DNA from 2 places in the Photobacterium damselae subsp. damselae genome. Region 2 is predicted to be linked to the other one. Evidence: predicted binding sites of a transcription regulator. Region 2 holds the regulator's gene; the other holds the start of a gene.
The links. The regulator MetJ, encoded in region 2, represses methionine synthesis genes. The targets are predictions, from matches to a motif close to TTAGACNTNTANANGTCTAA.

Region 1 (8,587 bases), 100 kb from region 2:
CCGGATCGGAGTCTGCAACTCGACTCCGTGAAGTCGGAATCGCTAGTAATCGTGGATCAGAATGCCACGGTGAATACGTTCCCGGGCCTTGTACACACCGCCCGTCACACCATGGGAGTGGGCTGCACCAGAAGTAGATAGCTTAACCTTCGGGAGGGCGTTTACCACGGTGTGGTTCATGACTGGGGTGAAGTCGTAACAAGGTAGCCCTAGGGGAACCTGGGGCTGGATCACCTCCTTACAAAAAAGACTGCGTTTTACGCAGTGTCCACACAGATTGCTTGGTTGAAATGTAAAAGAGCCACTTAATGTTGCCCAACAACATTAAGTACGAACAGTGTCCCGTTCGTCTAGAGGCCTAGGACACCGCCCTTTCACGGCGGTAACAGGGGTTCGACTCCCCTACGGGACGCCACGGGTCGTTAGCTCAGTTGGTAGAGCAGTTGACTTTTAATCAATTGGTCGCAGGTTCGAATCCTGCACGACCCACCATCTTCTCCTCGAAGATGTAAAACTTCGGAGGGCGATTAGCTCAGTTGGGAGAGCACCTCCCTTACAAGGAGGGGGTCACTGGTTCGAGCCCGGTATCGCCCACCACTCTTTAAGCACTCTTGCGAGAGTTTTTAAAAAGTGGTTCGAAAGAAACACAATGCTCTTTAACAATCTGGAAAGCTGACTAGTAAATTCAATCGAATGATTGATTTATTTTAAGTTTTTATCGAAAGATAAAAACGAGTTCTCAAAACAAACACATTCAAGTGTCTTGTGTAAGAGTCCGGCGAAAACATAAAAACCTTGGTTGTTGAGCCATACGAAACCTCTTGGGGTTGTATGGTTAAGTGACTAAGCGTACACGGTGGATGCCTGGGCAGTCAGAGGCGATGAAGGACGTACTAACTTGCGATAAGCGTAGATGAGGCAGTAAGAGCCACTTGAGTCTACGATTTCCGAATGGGGAAACCCAGCTGCATAAGCAGTTATCTCAATGTGAATTCATAGCATTGTGAGGCGAACCGGGGGAACTGAAACATCTAAGTACCCCGAGGAAGAGAAATCAACCGAGATTCCGGCAGTAGCGGCGAGCGAAACCGGATTAGCCCTTAAGCTAATCTTGCGTTAGGTGAACATGCTGGAAAGCATGGCAATAAAGGGTGATAGCCCCGTAACCAACAACGCATTTTCAGTGAAATCGAGTAGGACGGGACACGTGTTATCCTGTCTGAATATGGGGGGACCATCCTCCAAGGCTAAATACTCCTGACTGACCGATAGTGAACCAGTACCGTGAGGGAAAGGCGAAAAGTACCCCTGTGAGGGGAGTGAAATAGAACCTGAAACCGTGTACGTACAAGCAGTAGGAGCAGGCTTGTCCTGTGACTGCGTACCTTTTGTATAATGGGTCAGCGACTTAATTTTAGTAGCAAGGTTAACCATCTAGGGGAGCCGTAGGGAAACCGAGTCTTAACTGGGCGTCATAGTTGCTAGGATTAGACCCGAAACCGAGTGATCTAGCCATGGGCAGGTTGAAGATTGAGTAACATCAATTGGAGGACCGAACCGACTAATGTTGAAAAATTAGCGGATGACTTGTGGCTAGGGGTGAAAGGCCAATCAAACTCGGAGATAGCTGGTTCTCCCCGAAAGCTATTTAGGTAGCGCCTCGGACGAATACTACTGGGGGTAGAGCACTGTTAAGGCTAGGGGGTCATCCCGACTTACCAACCCTTTGCAAACTCCGAATACCAGTAAGTACTATCCGGGAGACACACGGCGGGTGCTAACGTCCGTCGTGAAGAGGGAAACAACCCAGACCGCCAGCTAAGGTCCCAAAGTTATAGCTAAGTGGGAAACGATGTGGGAAGGCTCAGACAGCCAGGATGTTGGCTTAGAAGCAGCCATCATTTAAAGAAAGCGTAATAGCTCACTGGTCGAGTCGGCCTGCGCGGAAGATTTAACGGGGCTAAGCTATACACCGAAGCTGCGGCAATGTGCTATGCACATTGGGTAGGGGAGCGTTCTGTAAGCCGTTGAAGGTGCATTGTAAAGTGTGCTGGAGGTATCAGAAGTGCGAATGCTGACATGAGTAACGACAAAGGGAGTGAAAAACTCCCTCGCCGGAAGACCAAGGGTTCCTGTCCAACGTTAATCGGGGCAGGGTGAGTCGACCCCTAAGGCGAGGCCGAAAGGCGTAGTCGATGGGAAACGGGTTAATATTCCCGTACTTCTTACTATTGCGATGGGGGGACGGAGAAGGCTAGGTGAGCCTGGCGACGGTTGTCCAGGTCCAAGTACGTAGGTGGATGAATTAGGCAAATCCGGTTCATCACTAACACTGAGATACGATGTCGAGCTACTACGGTAGCGAAGTCATTGATGCCATGCTTCCGGGAAAAGCCTCTAAGCTTCAGATAGTAAGAAATCGTACCCCAAACCGACACAGGTGGTCGGGTAGAGAATACCAAGGCGCTTGAGAGAACTCGGGTGAAGGAACTAGGCAAAATGGTACCGTAACTTCGGGAGAAGGTACGCTCTTAACGGTGAAGTCCCTCGCGGATGGAGCTGTCGAGAGTCGCAGATACCAGGTGGCTGCAACTGTTTATTAAAAACACAGCACTGTGCAAAATCGAAAGATGACGTATACGGTGTGACGCCTGCCCGGTGCCGGAAGGTTAATTGATGGGGTTAGACGTAAGTCGAAGCTCTTGATCGAAGCCCCGGTAAACGGCGGCCGTAACTATAACGGTCCTAAGGTAGCGAAATTCCTTGTCGGGTAAGTTCCGACCTGCACGAATGGCGTAATGATGGCCACGCTGTCTCCACCCGAGACTCAGTGAAATTGAAATCGCTGTGAAGATGCAGCGTACCCGCGGCTAGACGGAAAGACCCCGTGAACCTTTACTACAGCTTGGCACTGAACATTGACCCTACATGTGTAGGATAGGTGGGAGACTTTGAAACGCAGACGCCAGTTTGCGTGGAGTCGTCCTTGAAATACCACCCTTGTAGTGTTGATGTTCTAACTTGGCCCCATCATCTGGGGTGAGGACAGTGCCTGGTGGGTAGTTTGACTGGGGCGGTCTCCTCCCAAAGAGTAACGGAGGAGCACGAAGGTGGGCTAATCACGGTCGGACATCGTGAGGTTAGTGCAATGGCATAAGCCCGCTTAACTGCGAGAATGACGGTTCGAGCAGGTGCGAAAGCAGGTCATAGTGATCCGGTGGTTCTGTATGGAAGGGCCATCGCTCAACGGATAAAAGGTACTCCGGGGATAACAGGCTGATACCGCCCAAGAGTTCATATCGACGGCGGTGTTTGGCACCTCGATGTCGGCTCATCACATCCTGGGGCTGAAGTCGGTCCCAAGGGTATGGCTGTTCGCCATTTAAAGTGGTACGCGAGCTGGGTTTAGAACGTCGTGAGACAGTTCGGTCCCTATCTGCCGTGGGCGTTGGATGATTGAGAGGGGCTGCTCCTAGTACGAGAGGACCGGAGTGGACGAACCTCTGGTGTTCGGGTTGTGTCGCCAGACGCATTGCCCGGTAGCTAAGTTCGGAATCGATAACCGCTGAAAGCATCTAAGCGGGAAGCGAGCCTCAAGATGAGTCATCCCTGATACTTTAAGTATCCTAAAGGGTTGTTGGAGACTACGACGTAGATAGGCAGGGTGTGTAAGCGCTGTGAGGCGTTGAGCTAACCTGTACTAATTGCCCGTGAGGCTTAACCATACAACACCCAAGGGGTTTTATCGGACTCCACAAACACTTGAATGTAAGTTTGAGACCGCGAGAATCGAGTTGTCGAGTATCGCGATAGTCAGTTTTTAAGATTGTAACGTTAGGAGTCTCGTATCGAGAAATCTCGACACTCGTAACGAAAAAGAATTTGCTTGGCGACCTTAGCGCTGTGGTCCCACCTGAATCCATGCCGAACTCAGAAGTGAAACGCAGCAGCGCCGATGGTAGTGTGGGGTCTCCCCATGTGAGAGTAGGACATCGCCAAGCGCCCAATTTCTTATTTTAGATTGTTAGTTATCTAGAATAAAAACAAATTAGTGTGCTGGTATGGCTCAGTTGGTAGAGCGCACCCTTGGTAAGGGTGAGGTCCCCAGTTCAAATCTGGGTACTAGCACCATCTATTTTGTTTAGCGACCTTAGCGCTGTGGTCCCACCTGAATCCATGCCGAACTCAGAAGTGAAACGCAGCAGCGCCGATGGTAGTGTGGGGTCTCCCCATGTGAGAGTAGGACATCGCTAAACACCCTTTCAAAACCCAGCCTAATGGCTGGGTTTTCTCGTTTCTGCCCTATGAAATGGTTAATCACGTACAAAATAAATGATTTCTCAGTAAAGCACTTGCTCCTTACGATAGATTTTTATACTTTAGCTGTCTGGATGGCTAAAATATAAAGGTTAAAGGAGTAAACCGCGATGCCAATAAAGATCCCAGATCAATTACCGGCGACAGATATTCTGAGAAGTGAAAATATCTTTGTTATGACGGAGGCACGAGCTGCAAGCCAAGGTATTCGTCCACTGAAGGTATTATTACTTAACTTGATGCCGAAAAAGATCGAGACGGAAACCCAATTTTTACGTTTGCTCTCTAATAGTCCGCTACAAGTTGATATTGAACTATTGCGTATAGACAATCGACCAACAAAAAATACCCCTCAAGAGCATTTAGATACCTTTTATCGTCAGTTTGAAATGGTCAAAGGGCGAAATTTTGATGGATTAATTGTGACCGGAGCACCATTAGGTTTAGTGCAATTTGAAGATGTTCTTTATTGGGAAGAGATTCAGATTATTATGAACTGGGCCAAAGATCATGTGACTTCAACTTTATTTATCTGTTGGGCTGCTCAAGCCGGGTTAAAGTTGTTGTACGATTTGCCGAAACGAACGCGTAAAGAGAAACTCTCTGGGGTCTATCAACATCAAATACATGACCATCATCATCCACTTCTGCGGGGGTTTGATGATACTTTTCTCGCTCCTCATTCTCGCTATGCTGACTTTTCACCTACTTTTTTATCCCAACATACCAACTTAGATATCCTTGCAACTTCATCAATTGCTGGGGTTTATATGGCGGCGACCCCTGATAAGCGAAATGTTTTTGTTACTGGTCATCCTGAATATGAAGTTGATACATTACATAACGAATATGTTCGCGATGTCGAGCAAGGGTTAGAGCCGAACCTGCCACTAAATTATTATCCAGAAGACGATCCTAGAAATCCTCCTAGAGCCAGCTGGCGAAGTCATGGTCATCTGCTGTTTTCCAATTGGCTTAATTACTGTGTTTACCAGCAAACGCCATATGATTTAGATAACTTCTCTGAAGCGAATTTTACTCGAGATGAATAAGAGCTAAAGGCGATAGTGCAATCATCTTGTTGTGATACGCATAATCGAAAATACTCAGCGATAAAAAAAGACCTGGATCCGAAGATACAGGTCTTAAATTTTTCTCTCTATCGTATATCGAATTATTATTTCTGGGCGGCTTCCCAAGCTTTAGCTTTTTGAATTAACGGGGTAATAGTCGAGCCCTGAATTAAGATAGAGAAAACTACAACGGCATAAGTCATGACCAGTATAATTTCTCTTACATCAATATTTTTTTCTGGGATGACTAATGTTCCCGCTGGAATTGCCATCGCCATTGCTAGAGCTAGGCCTCCACGTAAGCCACCCCAAGTTAAGATTTTCACTGAAAATGGGTTGTAAGTACGGTAGCGATTAAAAGCAACGTAAGACAAACGCACACTTAAGAAACGAGCTAAAAGTACCAGTGGAACAGCAATTGCCATTAATACCCAATCTTCTTGGTGGAAACTAAATTGCAGCATGGTCATACCGATCAATAGGAATAGTACGCCATTTAAGAATTCATCAACCAGCTCCCAGAAATGATCTAAGTGTTCTTCACTTTCTTTAGAAAAGCCAATGTAACGAGTCCAGTTACCAATCATGATACCGGAAACAACCATCGCTAGAGGGCCTGATACATGCAGATATTGAGCGAAGACATAGCCTGTTGTTGGAATACCTAAAGTTAACAGTAATTCCATTGAATGGTCATTGGTTGAGCTGATCAGATAGTGGAAGATCAAACCAAGAGCAAAGCCATAAGCGATACCACCTAGTGCTTCTTGAACAAATAGATGACCTACGCCTAAAACTGTTGGTGTTTCACTACCAAAGGCAATGGTAAATAGTGTGACGAAAATAACCAGACCGAAGCCATCGTTAAATAGTGATTCGCCCTCAATTTGAGTTGAGATACGACGAGGCGCATTGAGCTTTTTCACAATCGCCAATACAGCAATTGGGTCGGTTGGAGAGATTAGGGCTCCGAACAGTAAGCAATAGATCAGATCTAAGCCAATTCCCAATAGTTGACAGATCCCCCACAGACTGGCGCCAATAAAGAACGTAGAAAAGAGCGTTGCGCCAAGAGCGAGTAGGGTAATTTCCCACTTCTGATCTTCAAGATGAGGTAATTTAATACCCAGACCACCGGCAAAAAGTAGAAAACCTAAAATACCTTTTAGAAGAAAATCTTCAAAATTGATTTCGCTTAACTGTGTTGCCGCAATATCTTCTAAATGAAACCAACCATTATGGCCCGCAATGATAATGCCAAGAGACAGAATCAAAGAGCCAGCAGTAATTGCAATGGTGGTTTGCATCTTACCTATCTTACTGTTCACAAAAGCAATCAACATTGCAGCTGCGGCAAGATAGCACAGGGTACTGTAGACCGACATGCATAACCTCTAAATGAGAGTGAATAATTAAGATGTAAATTGTCACAAAATATCCTAGCTGAGCCTAGGGTTTTGTTTAAAAAAGTTTCAGTTAGTTGGTCAAAAAACTGTTAATTGAAATTGTTTTAGACGTCTAGATTTCCACATTAACTGTGTTAGGATGATGTTAATAAGAAAACGATAAGGATATGTGAGCGTGGTAAAAGGACTTAACTTACTGCAGCAACGTTTAGCCGAACAAATCCTGATTATTGATGGTGGTATGGGCACCATGATTCAGGGGTATAAATTAACGGAATCGGATTATCGAGGTGAACGTTTTGCTAATTGGCATTGTGATGTTAAAGGTAATAACGATCTTCTGGTATTAACCCAACCGCAAATTATTACTGATATTCATCAACAATATTTGGCCGCAGGTGCGGATATTTTAGAAACCAATACGTTCAATGCTACGACAATCGCAATGGCCGATTATGACATGGCAGATCTTAGTGCTGAAATAAATTTGGTTGCTGCACAGTTGGCTCGCCAAGCGGCCGATGAATGGAGTACTCCAGATAAACCTCGATTTGTAGCCGGTGTTCTTGGCCCAACTAATCGCACTTGTTCAATCTCTCCTGATGTTAATGATCCTGGATTTCGTAATATCACCTTTGAGCAATTGGTTATTGCTTACAGTGAATCAACACGAGCTCTAATTAAAGGTGGTGTTGATCTAATTTTGATTGAAACCATATTTGATACGCTGAATGCCAAAGCATGTGCCTTTGCGGTTGAAAGTGTATTTGATGAATTGGGTTATCAACTTCCGATAATGATTTCAGGAACGATAACCGATGCCTCAGGCCGAACATTATCAGGCCAAACAACCGAAGCTTTTTATAACGCTTTACGACATGTTAAACCGATCTCCTTTGGCCTTAACTGTGCGCTTGGACCAGACGAACTGCGACAGTATGTGGCGGAACTTTCTCGACTAGCAGAGTGCTCGGTATCTGCTCACCCTAATGCAGGACTGCCTAATGCCTTTGGTGAATATGATCTTGAACCAGAAGAGATGGCGGAACATATCGCAGAATGGGCGCAAAGTGGCTTTTTAAATTTAGTGGGTGGGTGTTGTGGTACTACACCTGAGCATATTCGACAGATGGCAGCAGTTACTCAGAATATTAAACCGCGTACACCACCTAGCATACCTGTAGCTTGTCGTTTATCTGGTTTAGAGCCTCTCAATATAGAAAAGAACTCCTTGTTTATTAATGTTGGTGAGCGTACCAATGTGACCGGTTCTGCTCGCTTTAAACGTTTAATTAAAGAAGAGCTATACGATGAAGCACTAGAAGTTGCGCGTCAGCAGGTTGAAGCTGGCGCTCAAATTATCGATATCAATATGGATGAGGGAATGCTAGATGCTAAAGCGGCCATGGTGCGTTTTCTTAACCTCTGTGCGACAGAACCTGAAATTGCCAAAGTTCCTATTATGGTCGATTCATCTAAATGGGAGGTGATTGAGGCTGGACTTCAATGTGTACAGGGTAAGCCAATTGTTAACTCCATTTCATTAAAAGAAGGTAAAGCGAAGTTTATTGAGCAAGCTAAGCTGATTCAGCGTTATGGCGCCGCTGTGATTGTGATGGCGTTTGATGAAGAAGGGCAAGCTGATACCCGTGAGCGTAAAGTTGAGATTTGCACTCAGGCTTATCGTATCTTAGTTGATGAAGTTGGGTTCGCGCCTGAAGATATTATTTTTGACCCTAATATCTTTGCTGTTGCTACGGGTATTGAAGAACACAACAATTATGCGGTTGA
Region 2 (8,587 bases):
CTAGACGCTCAGATCAAAGGACAGAGTGTTGCCCTGCTACCGATTATTTCGGATGAATCACAACTTTGGGATCCTCTGTATGCCTGCTACCAGTCTCTGCATGAGTGCGGTATGGGTATTATTGCTGATGGTTTACTGCTGGATACCCTACGCCGTATTAAGTGTTTTGGTATTCATCTGGTTCGTCTTGATATTCGCCAAGAAAGTACTCGCCATTCAGATGTAATTTCAGAGTTGACTCGCTATCTTGGTTTGGGTGATTACGATCAGTGGAGTGAACAAGATAAGGTTGCATTCCTTGTTCGTGAACTCTCATCAAAGCGCCCTCTTCTGCCTCGTCATTGGCAGCCATCGCCTGAAGTACAGGAAGTGATCGATACTTGTAAAACGATCGCCAAGCAACCTAAAGATGCGCTAGGTGCTTATGTTATTTCGATGGCACGTACTGCATCAGATGTACTGGCCGTACACCTACTGCTACAAGAAGCTGGCTGTCCATTTAGAATGGATGTCTGCCCATTATTTGAGACCTTAGATGACTTAAATAATGGCGCGGATGTTATTGAGCAGCTTCTTAATATCGACTGGTACCGTGGCTTTATTCAAAACCATCAAATGGTCATGATTGGTTATTCAGACTCAGCTAAAGATGCGGGTGTTATGTCTGCGGGTTGGGCTCAATATCGCGCTATGGAAAAATTGGTTGATGTATGTGAAAAGGCTGGCGTTGAACTGACTCTATTCCATGGCCGTGGCGGCACAATTGGTCGAGGTGGCGCTCCTGCTCATGCGGCTCTATTATCTCAACCACCACGGAGCCTAAAAGGTGGATTGCGCGTCACTGAGCAAGGGGAAATGATCCGCTTTAAGTTAGGATTACCAGAAGTAGCAGTAAACAGCTTAAGCTTATACGCCAGTGCAACACTGCAAGCTAACTTACTGCCACCTCCAGCGCCGAAACAGGAATGGTGTGAATTAATGGATTCACTTTCTGAGGTATCTTGTAAAGCATATCGTGATGTGGTCCGCGGCAATCCTGAGTTTGTCCCTTACTTCCGCGCAGCAACGCCTGAACTGGAACTGGGTAAATTACCTCTTGGTTCTCGACCTGCCAAACGTAATCCAACGGGTGGCGTTGAAAGTTTACGTGCGATTCCATGGATCTTTGCTTGGAGTCAGAACCGTTTACTGCTTCCTGCTTGGCTTGGTGCTGGTGAAGCGATTCAAAACTCTATCGATCAAGGCCACACTGAATTGCTTGAAGAGATGTGCCGCGAGTGGCCATTCTTCTCAACACGTTTGGGTATGCTAGAAATGGTATTTACCAAAACCAATGTTGGTATCGCACAGTACTACGATCAACGACTCACCGATGAAGCGTTATGGCCATTAGGACAAAAGCTTCGCGATCAATTACAGCAAGATATTAAAACGGTTCTTACTGTAGAAAATAACGATCACCTGATGGAGCAAGATCCATGGGGCGCTGAAGCGATTCGTTTGCGTAACATCTATGTTGAACCATTGAACATGCTGCAGGCTGAATTACTGTACCGTAACCGCCAGCAACAAGAGAGCAGTCCAATAATGGAAGAGGCATTAATGGTGACCATAGCAGGTATTGCTACCGGGATGCGTAACACTGGTTAATTAATCAGCAAACAATAAAATTAAATCGAAAAAGGTCACTGTTTGTGGCCTTTTTTTATGATATTTGTCCAATGACTCAAAAATGACACATCCATTTTTTCTACTTCTACGCTAGGCTAGAAACATACAGCATACAAATTAATAGCACTCAAATAGGATGCAACACTACAAAAAATCGATTTTTGTAGTATAAAGTCTCAAAGATATGCAAAGTAATCGGTATATCTAGGATTGAAAACGATGATATCCTATGAAGTCTCAGTTTGGCACTGCAACAAAGCGATTATAAAACGTCAACAAGAAACGTAACAAAAAGTCGCTGCCTTATATTGAGTTTTTACTAATTATAATTTTAACGGATAGAAGAGATGTCACTACCACACGTTATTTTAACTGTGCTGAGCAACCGCGAAGCGACAGGGTACGATATTACCAAAGAATTCTCACACAGCATCGGCTATTTCTGGAAAGCGAGCCACCAGCAGGTGTATCGCGAACTGAATAAAATGGCTACTAATGATCTGGTAACTTGTCGCCTTGAGCCTCAAGAGGGTAAGCCAGACCGTAAAGTATATTCCATTACCGATTTGGGTCGTCAGGCATTGTTTGCTTGGTTCCAAGAGCCAGCACAAAACCCAACAACTCGTGATGAATTCTCAGCAAAACTGCTGGTTTGTGGAGTTCATAACTCAGAACCAATGCAGCAACAATTAGAAGCACTGATTGAAGAATCTCGCGCTCTAATTAACCATTACCATGAGTTGGAAAAAGTACATTTCCCAAATCACCGTAGTCTTGATCGCCAAACTCGTCTTGAGCGTTTAACACTACGTCGTGGTATCCATAATCGTCAAGCTTGGATTTACTGGGCTGAAGAAGTACTGGCTGAACTTAAAGATATGGACAGTTCTTCAAGTGCAGTAGCAATTAACTAATCTTGCTACCACAATGACTGATTGCTAAAGCCGCTCAATATGGGCGGCTTTGCTTTATTCCCAAATAACCACAAACTTAAATACGCTGGGCTGCCGATAGCGCCTGTTCTAAATCTGCAATCAGATCCCGACTATCTTCTAATCCAACCGATAAACGCAATAACTGAGAAGTGATTCCAGCTTCTTGCTGTGCTTCATCCGACATTGCTCGATGAGTCATACTCGCAGGATGAGCAATCAAGCTTTCTGTTCCGCCCAAAGACTCTGCTAATGAAAATAACGTTAAGGCTTTAACAAAACACTGTAGCTGCTCAAAGCTTCCAGCAAATTCAAAGCTAAGCATAGAACCAAAACCCAATTGCTGCTTATTAGCGATTTCGTGGCCAGGGTGCTCGGGCAAACTTGGATGGTAAAGGGTACCGATTAGCGGATGCTGTTGTAAAAAACCCATCACGGCTTGGGCATTTTCTTCATGAAGACGAATTCGAGGGGCAAGCGTACGTAGACCTCGCAACGTTAAATAAGCATCAAAGGCCGCCCCTGTTGCACCAATACAGTTTGCCCACCATGCAATATCTTCTGCTTGCTGTGAATCTTTACTAATTAAGACCCCACCAACAACATCAGAGTGACCATTAATGTACTTGGTTGTTGAATGCACGACAAAATCAGCACCGAGTGTCAGTGGTAACTGTAATATTGGAGAGAGAAATGTATTATCAACCGCAACTTGTGCCCCAACCGCCTCAGCCTGTTGGCAAATATTAGTAATATCAACCACGCGAAGCAGCGGATTCGAGGGGGTTTCGACCCAAATCAGTTTAGGCTTAAGACTTAATGCTTCAGTTAACGCTTGAGGATCGCCTTGATTAATAAAGCGAACCTTAAAATCCCCTTTTTGTGCCCGCGTATTTAGGAGGCGATATGTACCTCCGTAGCAATCATGAGGGGCAACAACCAGATCATTTGGGCCAAGTAGTGCTGACACCAACAAATTAATCGCTGCAGTACCACAGTTAGTCACTACCGCGCCAGCTCCCTGCTCTAACTGAGCTAATGCCTCAGCTAAAGTATTACGGGTAGGATTACCAGAGCGAGAATAGTCGTATTGAGGCACTTCTCCTAATGCATTAAAGCTGTAAGTTGAGGTAAGATAGATCGGCGGCACGACCGCATTGTATTGGCTATCACAATCAATACCGCTACGCACTGCAATGGTTGCACTTCGTTTATTACTCATACTTGCCATCCCTAGCCCTTTATTGTTGAGTTTTTATTCATCCTGTTCCCACCTTAACCACTAACATTTAGGACGTCAATACTTCCAGACGGCTAAACACCTTTACATATAGCAGTAAGTCCAGCTAAAATTTAGGTCTATTTGGCTCTTGTTATCGACGACAGACCACAGTTATTACTCTTTAGACAAGACAAATAGGTAATGTTGACGTAATATCGCGCCCTCATTATAACAGCGCACATCAATAGCTAACTGAGATTGTCGATTAAGTAAAAGAAGGTAAGACATGGCAGAGTGGAATGGCGAATATATTAGCCCATACGCAGAACACGGTAAGAAAAACGAACAAGTAAAAAAGATCACTGTGTCTATTCCATTAAAGGTGCTCAAAATTCTTACTGATGAACGTACTCGTCGTCAGGTAAATAATTTGCGTCATGCAACAAACAGCGAATTGCTATGCGAAGCATTCCTTCATGCATACACTGGGCAACCACTGCCAACTGACGATGACATTCGTAAAGATCGTCCAGACGATATTCCATCAGAAGCCAAAGCTATGATGGATGAAATGGGGATCAGCTACGAAAATCCAGATGAATAACTCATCACTGCTCACCGCTTAGCTCAATAAAAAACAGCGCCCACTTAATGGCGCTGTTTTTGACTTACAATCGCGGCATATTGTTATTATCACTAAGCGACTCGACCGACCAATAGACTCAATAAAAAGATACTGATCACCGCAGCTAACAGTTTAAGCTCTCGACTCTTCATAACGCTCCTCCTCACTTTGGCTAGTTGGAGTTACAATCAGATAACGAACAACCATAATAAATAAGCCCGTCATCACTAAATTCAATGCCAGAGATAACATACTGATCGTGATCATCGGCCCACCAAACCCGTAACCCAAACTGATCATCAATACACCTGCGCCAACTTCACCTCTTGGCCACATACTAATGGATAACGCTAGACGCTCACGCAAAGTTGCCTCTTTGCGGTAACAAAACAGTGGGAACATTTTGCCTAGATTAGCCAACACCGATATCACTAAAACATGATAGATAATTTCTTTCATCCCCATCGCAGGCATCGCCATTGACAATGATGTTGTAGCAACGGTTTCGCTAACAGCATTAAACAGAGGTGGTAAGCTTAGACCCACCAGCACCATAAATATTGCGGCAACCCAAGTAGAGACTTTTTCATCTTGCTTGGATTCATGCTGTGATTTCATCAAGCATCCCAACACAAAAGCAGGAAGAAGTACCTCGAAATGTATCCCAGAGCGTAAGTAAAACAGCTCACAAACGACAGCGATAATGACAGAATAAAATAAAATGCTACGAGCAGATGATGGAATACTCCATTGATGTAAATAGCGATAACCTAATATCAGCAAAGCAAACATCAAAAATAACGTAACCCCAAGTGCTGGCTGCCAACCTACAATTAAAATAGACAATGGAATCATAAGCAGGACGGTATCGAGATCATCAAAAATCGCTAAGATACGAGCTTTACTGAACATCCAAGTCGCACCAAGCCCAGCCGCTGCTAACATGGCAAATAAAACACCCGCTGATGTAGGAGCGGCAAAGCGTCCAATAACGAGTGTCTCTTTCCATGCATCCGCATTAGTCCAGAGTTCTGCTGGAAATAAGACAAAAATAAAATAAACAACTACTGCAATCCAAGGGAATGTGGCGGTTGTCATCGCAACAATATAATCCCAACGATATTGTTTTAAATTATTTTTATCAATTTCAAATTCACGCCCTACATTAATCATAATATAAGACAATGCGGTCATCGTTGATATCATAATTAATGATTGCAATTGATTATAATGAGTAAAAATATTTGGCAGAAGTTGAGAACCAAATAAACCAACAATTAATAACAACGAGTAGATAATAACTTTCCTCACTCAACACCTCGCAATAATGTTAAATATAACAGCAAAAATAAAAGTTGTTTGTTGCTATTAAAGTTAACGCAAAAAACAGCATCTTTGCGGGACATCACAGTAATATAGCGGGAATAGCGTACTTCTATGATTAATATCAAACTAATTATCTTAAATGAATATCGAGATGCAACTTAATGTAAAATTAAATTAATAAGAGGTAGGTTAAGTTGAATTAATTATTCGTTTTTTACGAAATTAATTTTTAATTTAACAGCGATAATAAATAGCACTTATAAAGGTTAATAAATATAGATAATTGTGGATTTATAAAAGTTATTTTTTGTAATAATAAGTAAAAATAAGATATAGCTATCGATTAAAAGATAAAATTATCAATCTAAGGTAATGAAGTAATAAAGAGTGATTAAGATCGATATATATTTTTATTAGAGAAACTACACTATGGCCAAAACAGATTAGTTTGCTAATTTACCCATAATATAGAGGTGGCTTATGCTCGATTCGCTTATCACCACAATAGGAATGTGCTTAATCGGTGGAAAATACATTTTAATGATCTTTTTGGCTCTACTGACCTTCACAACCTCCGCATCTCCCGATCTACTATTTGGCTATACATGGCCAGATTCTGAGTAGAACCTCAAAAAAACATAAAAAAAAGGATGCCTAAGCATCCTTTTTTTCGAAATTCAATCGAGCAATTACTTGCTAGATAGCGCACCAAAACGCTTGTTGAATTTGTCGATACGACCACCAGTGCTAACTTGACGCTGCTTACCAGTGTAGAATGGGTGACACTTGTCACATACGTCTAGGTTGATATCTTTACCTAGAGTAGAGTTGAATGCGAAAGTGTTGCCGCAAGAACAACGAGCGTTCACTGCAGTGTATTCTGGGTGAATACCTTGTTTCATGGGATAACCTCAGTAGTAAGGCCGTGTCGCTCTCCCGATCCAAAGCCGGGCACCACACGTCGTTAAAAATAGTTGCCACTGATGTGACAAATTAGGCGGCGTATAGTAATCAATCACACGTCACAGATCAACTAATACGCTAGTTTTTTCACCACTTTTTTCATCGTCCTCGTTCATCCTCTTATCCCCTATCTTGCTTCCTGCTATGATGAGCTGTTTTTCTCAAATTCATGGCGACTTAATGACTGGAAATATTGCTCAGGTTGCGTTACCTGTCCCACTAGATAAACGCTTTGACTATAAGATCCATCCACAGCAATGTCCGGTTGTTGGCGGTCGTGTAAAGGTCCCATTTGGTCGCCAACAACTGGTTGGCATTGTAACCAAAATTAGCAATAGTTCTGACTTTCCACTTGAGCAATTAAAAGCGATTAATGAGGTAATTGACAGCCAACCATTATGGTCTGACTCTCTCTACCAATTACTCAATTGGGCCAGTGGATTTTACCAGTACCCTTTAGGTGATACGCTTGCCAATGCTATGCCTACGTTACTGCGTAAAGGGCGAGAGGCTGAGTTAAGCAGTATTAAATATTGGTCCATTACTGAAGAAGGTAAAAATCAAGAGCTCACCTCAGTTGCCAAAAAAGCGCCCAAACAAGCGCAAATTCTTAATTTATTACATGCGGGCAATATGAGTCATGAACAACTTCTTGATGCAGAAGTGAGCCCTGCTGCGCTAAAAACACTCAACGAAAAACAGTGGATCACCACATTTGAGCAAAAACCAAAAACACAAGATTGGCCACAGCAGTTTGCAATTACAGAGCAAAAGCCCCAACTCAATACCGAACAAGCTCTTGCTGTTGCGACGGTAAATGCCAACCCAAACTTTGGTTGTTATCTTCTAGAAGGAATCACAGGTTCAGGAAAAACTGAGGTTTATCTCAATCTATTAGAACCGGTTCTTGCTGCTGGAAAACAAGCGCTTATTTTAGTTCCAGAAATTGGCTTAACACCCCAAACTATAAACCGCTTCCGCCGCCGCTTTAATGTGCCTTTAGAGACCATCCACTCAGGACTCAACGATACTGAACGATTAACGGCTTGGCTTGCTGGGCGGGATAATCAAGCAGGTATCATTATCGGTACTCGCTCTGCCCTATTTACCCCTTTTGCAAATTTAGGGATTATTATTGTTGATGAAGAACACGATGCTTCTTACAAACAACAAGATAGTTTGCGCTATCACGCCCGAGATTTAGCCGTAATGCGAGCAAGCCAAGAAAATATTCCCATTGTGCTTGGCTCAGCAACACCCGCATTAGAAACCATCAACAACGCCAAAAGCGGTAAGTATCACCATCTCACTTTAACCAAACGAGCAGGTAATGCCACTAAAGCTCGACAAGGTGTTATTGATGTCAAAGGCCTGTATCTAGAGGCTGGGTTATCGGCCCCCTTAATCGCTGAAATGCGCAAACACTTAACAGCGGGAAATCAGGTTATCTTGTTTCTTAACCGCCGCGGATTCTCCCCAGCTTTAATGTGTCATGAGTGTGGCTGGTTAGCTGAATGTCCACGCTGTGACGCATACTACACCTTACATCAACAGTCAGGTGAGCTCCGCTGCCATCACTGCGCAACACAGCGCCCGATTATGCATCAGTGTCAAAATTGTGGTTCAACCCAACTGCATGCGGTCGGTGTGGGTACTGAACAACTTGAAGCACAATTGGCTGAGCTTTTCCCTGAATATAAAACGGTACGAATTGATCGCGATAGCACCCGTCGTAAAGGCAGTCTAGAAAATTATTTAGAAGCTATCCGTCGCAATGAATATCAAATTCTGATTGGAACCCAGATGCTGGCTAAAGGTCATCACTTTCCCAACGTCACCTTAGTTGGT

Region 1: metA (homoserine O-succinyltransferase) is a predicted target of MetJ. The motif match lies at 4,380-4,399, and genes of this name have one in related genera.

Annotation. Positions count from the first base shown of each region.
Region 1 covers NZ_CP146970.1:2,959,776-2,968,362, reverse strand. The annotation lists rRNA gene WAX86_RS13555 (16S ribosomal RNA) at 1-241, shown strand, start outside; tRNA gene WAX86_RS13550 (tRNA-Glu) at 340-415, shown strand; tRNA gene WAX86_RS13545 (tRNA-Lys) at 417-492, shown strand; tRNA gene WAX86_RS13540 (tRNA-Val) at 522-597, shown strand; rRNA gene WAX86_RS13535 (23S ribosomal RNA) at 834-3,725, shown strand; rRNA gene rrf (5S ribosomal RNA) at 3,886-4,001, shown strand; tRNA gene WAX86_RS13525 (tRNA-Thr) at 4,056-4,131, shown strand; rRNA gene rrf (5S ribosomal RNA) at 4,141-4,256, shown strand; gene metA (homoserine O-succinyltransferase) at 4,428-5,369, shown strand; gene WAX86_RS13510 (sodium:proton antiporter) at 5,495-6,775, opposite strand; gene metH (methionine synthase) at 6,972-8,587, shown strand, end outside.
Region 2 covers NZ_CP146970.1:3,063,904-3,072,490, forward strand. The annotation lists gene ppc (phosphoenolpyruvate carboxylase) at 1-1,650, shown strand, start outside; gene WAX86_RS14080 (PadR family transcriptional regulator) at 2,019-2,585, shown strand; gene WAX86_RS14085 (O-succinylhomoserine (thiol)-lyase) at 2,662-3,825, opposite strand; gene metJ (met regulon transcriptional regulator MetJ) at 4,112-4,429, shown strand; gene WAX86_RS14095 (sodium:proton antiporter) at 4,583-5,761, opposite strand; gene rpmE (50S ribosomal protein L31) at 6,466-6,678, opposite strand; gene priA (primosomal protein N') at 6,920-8,587, shown strand, end outside.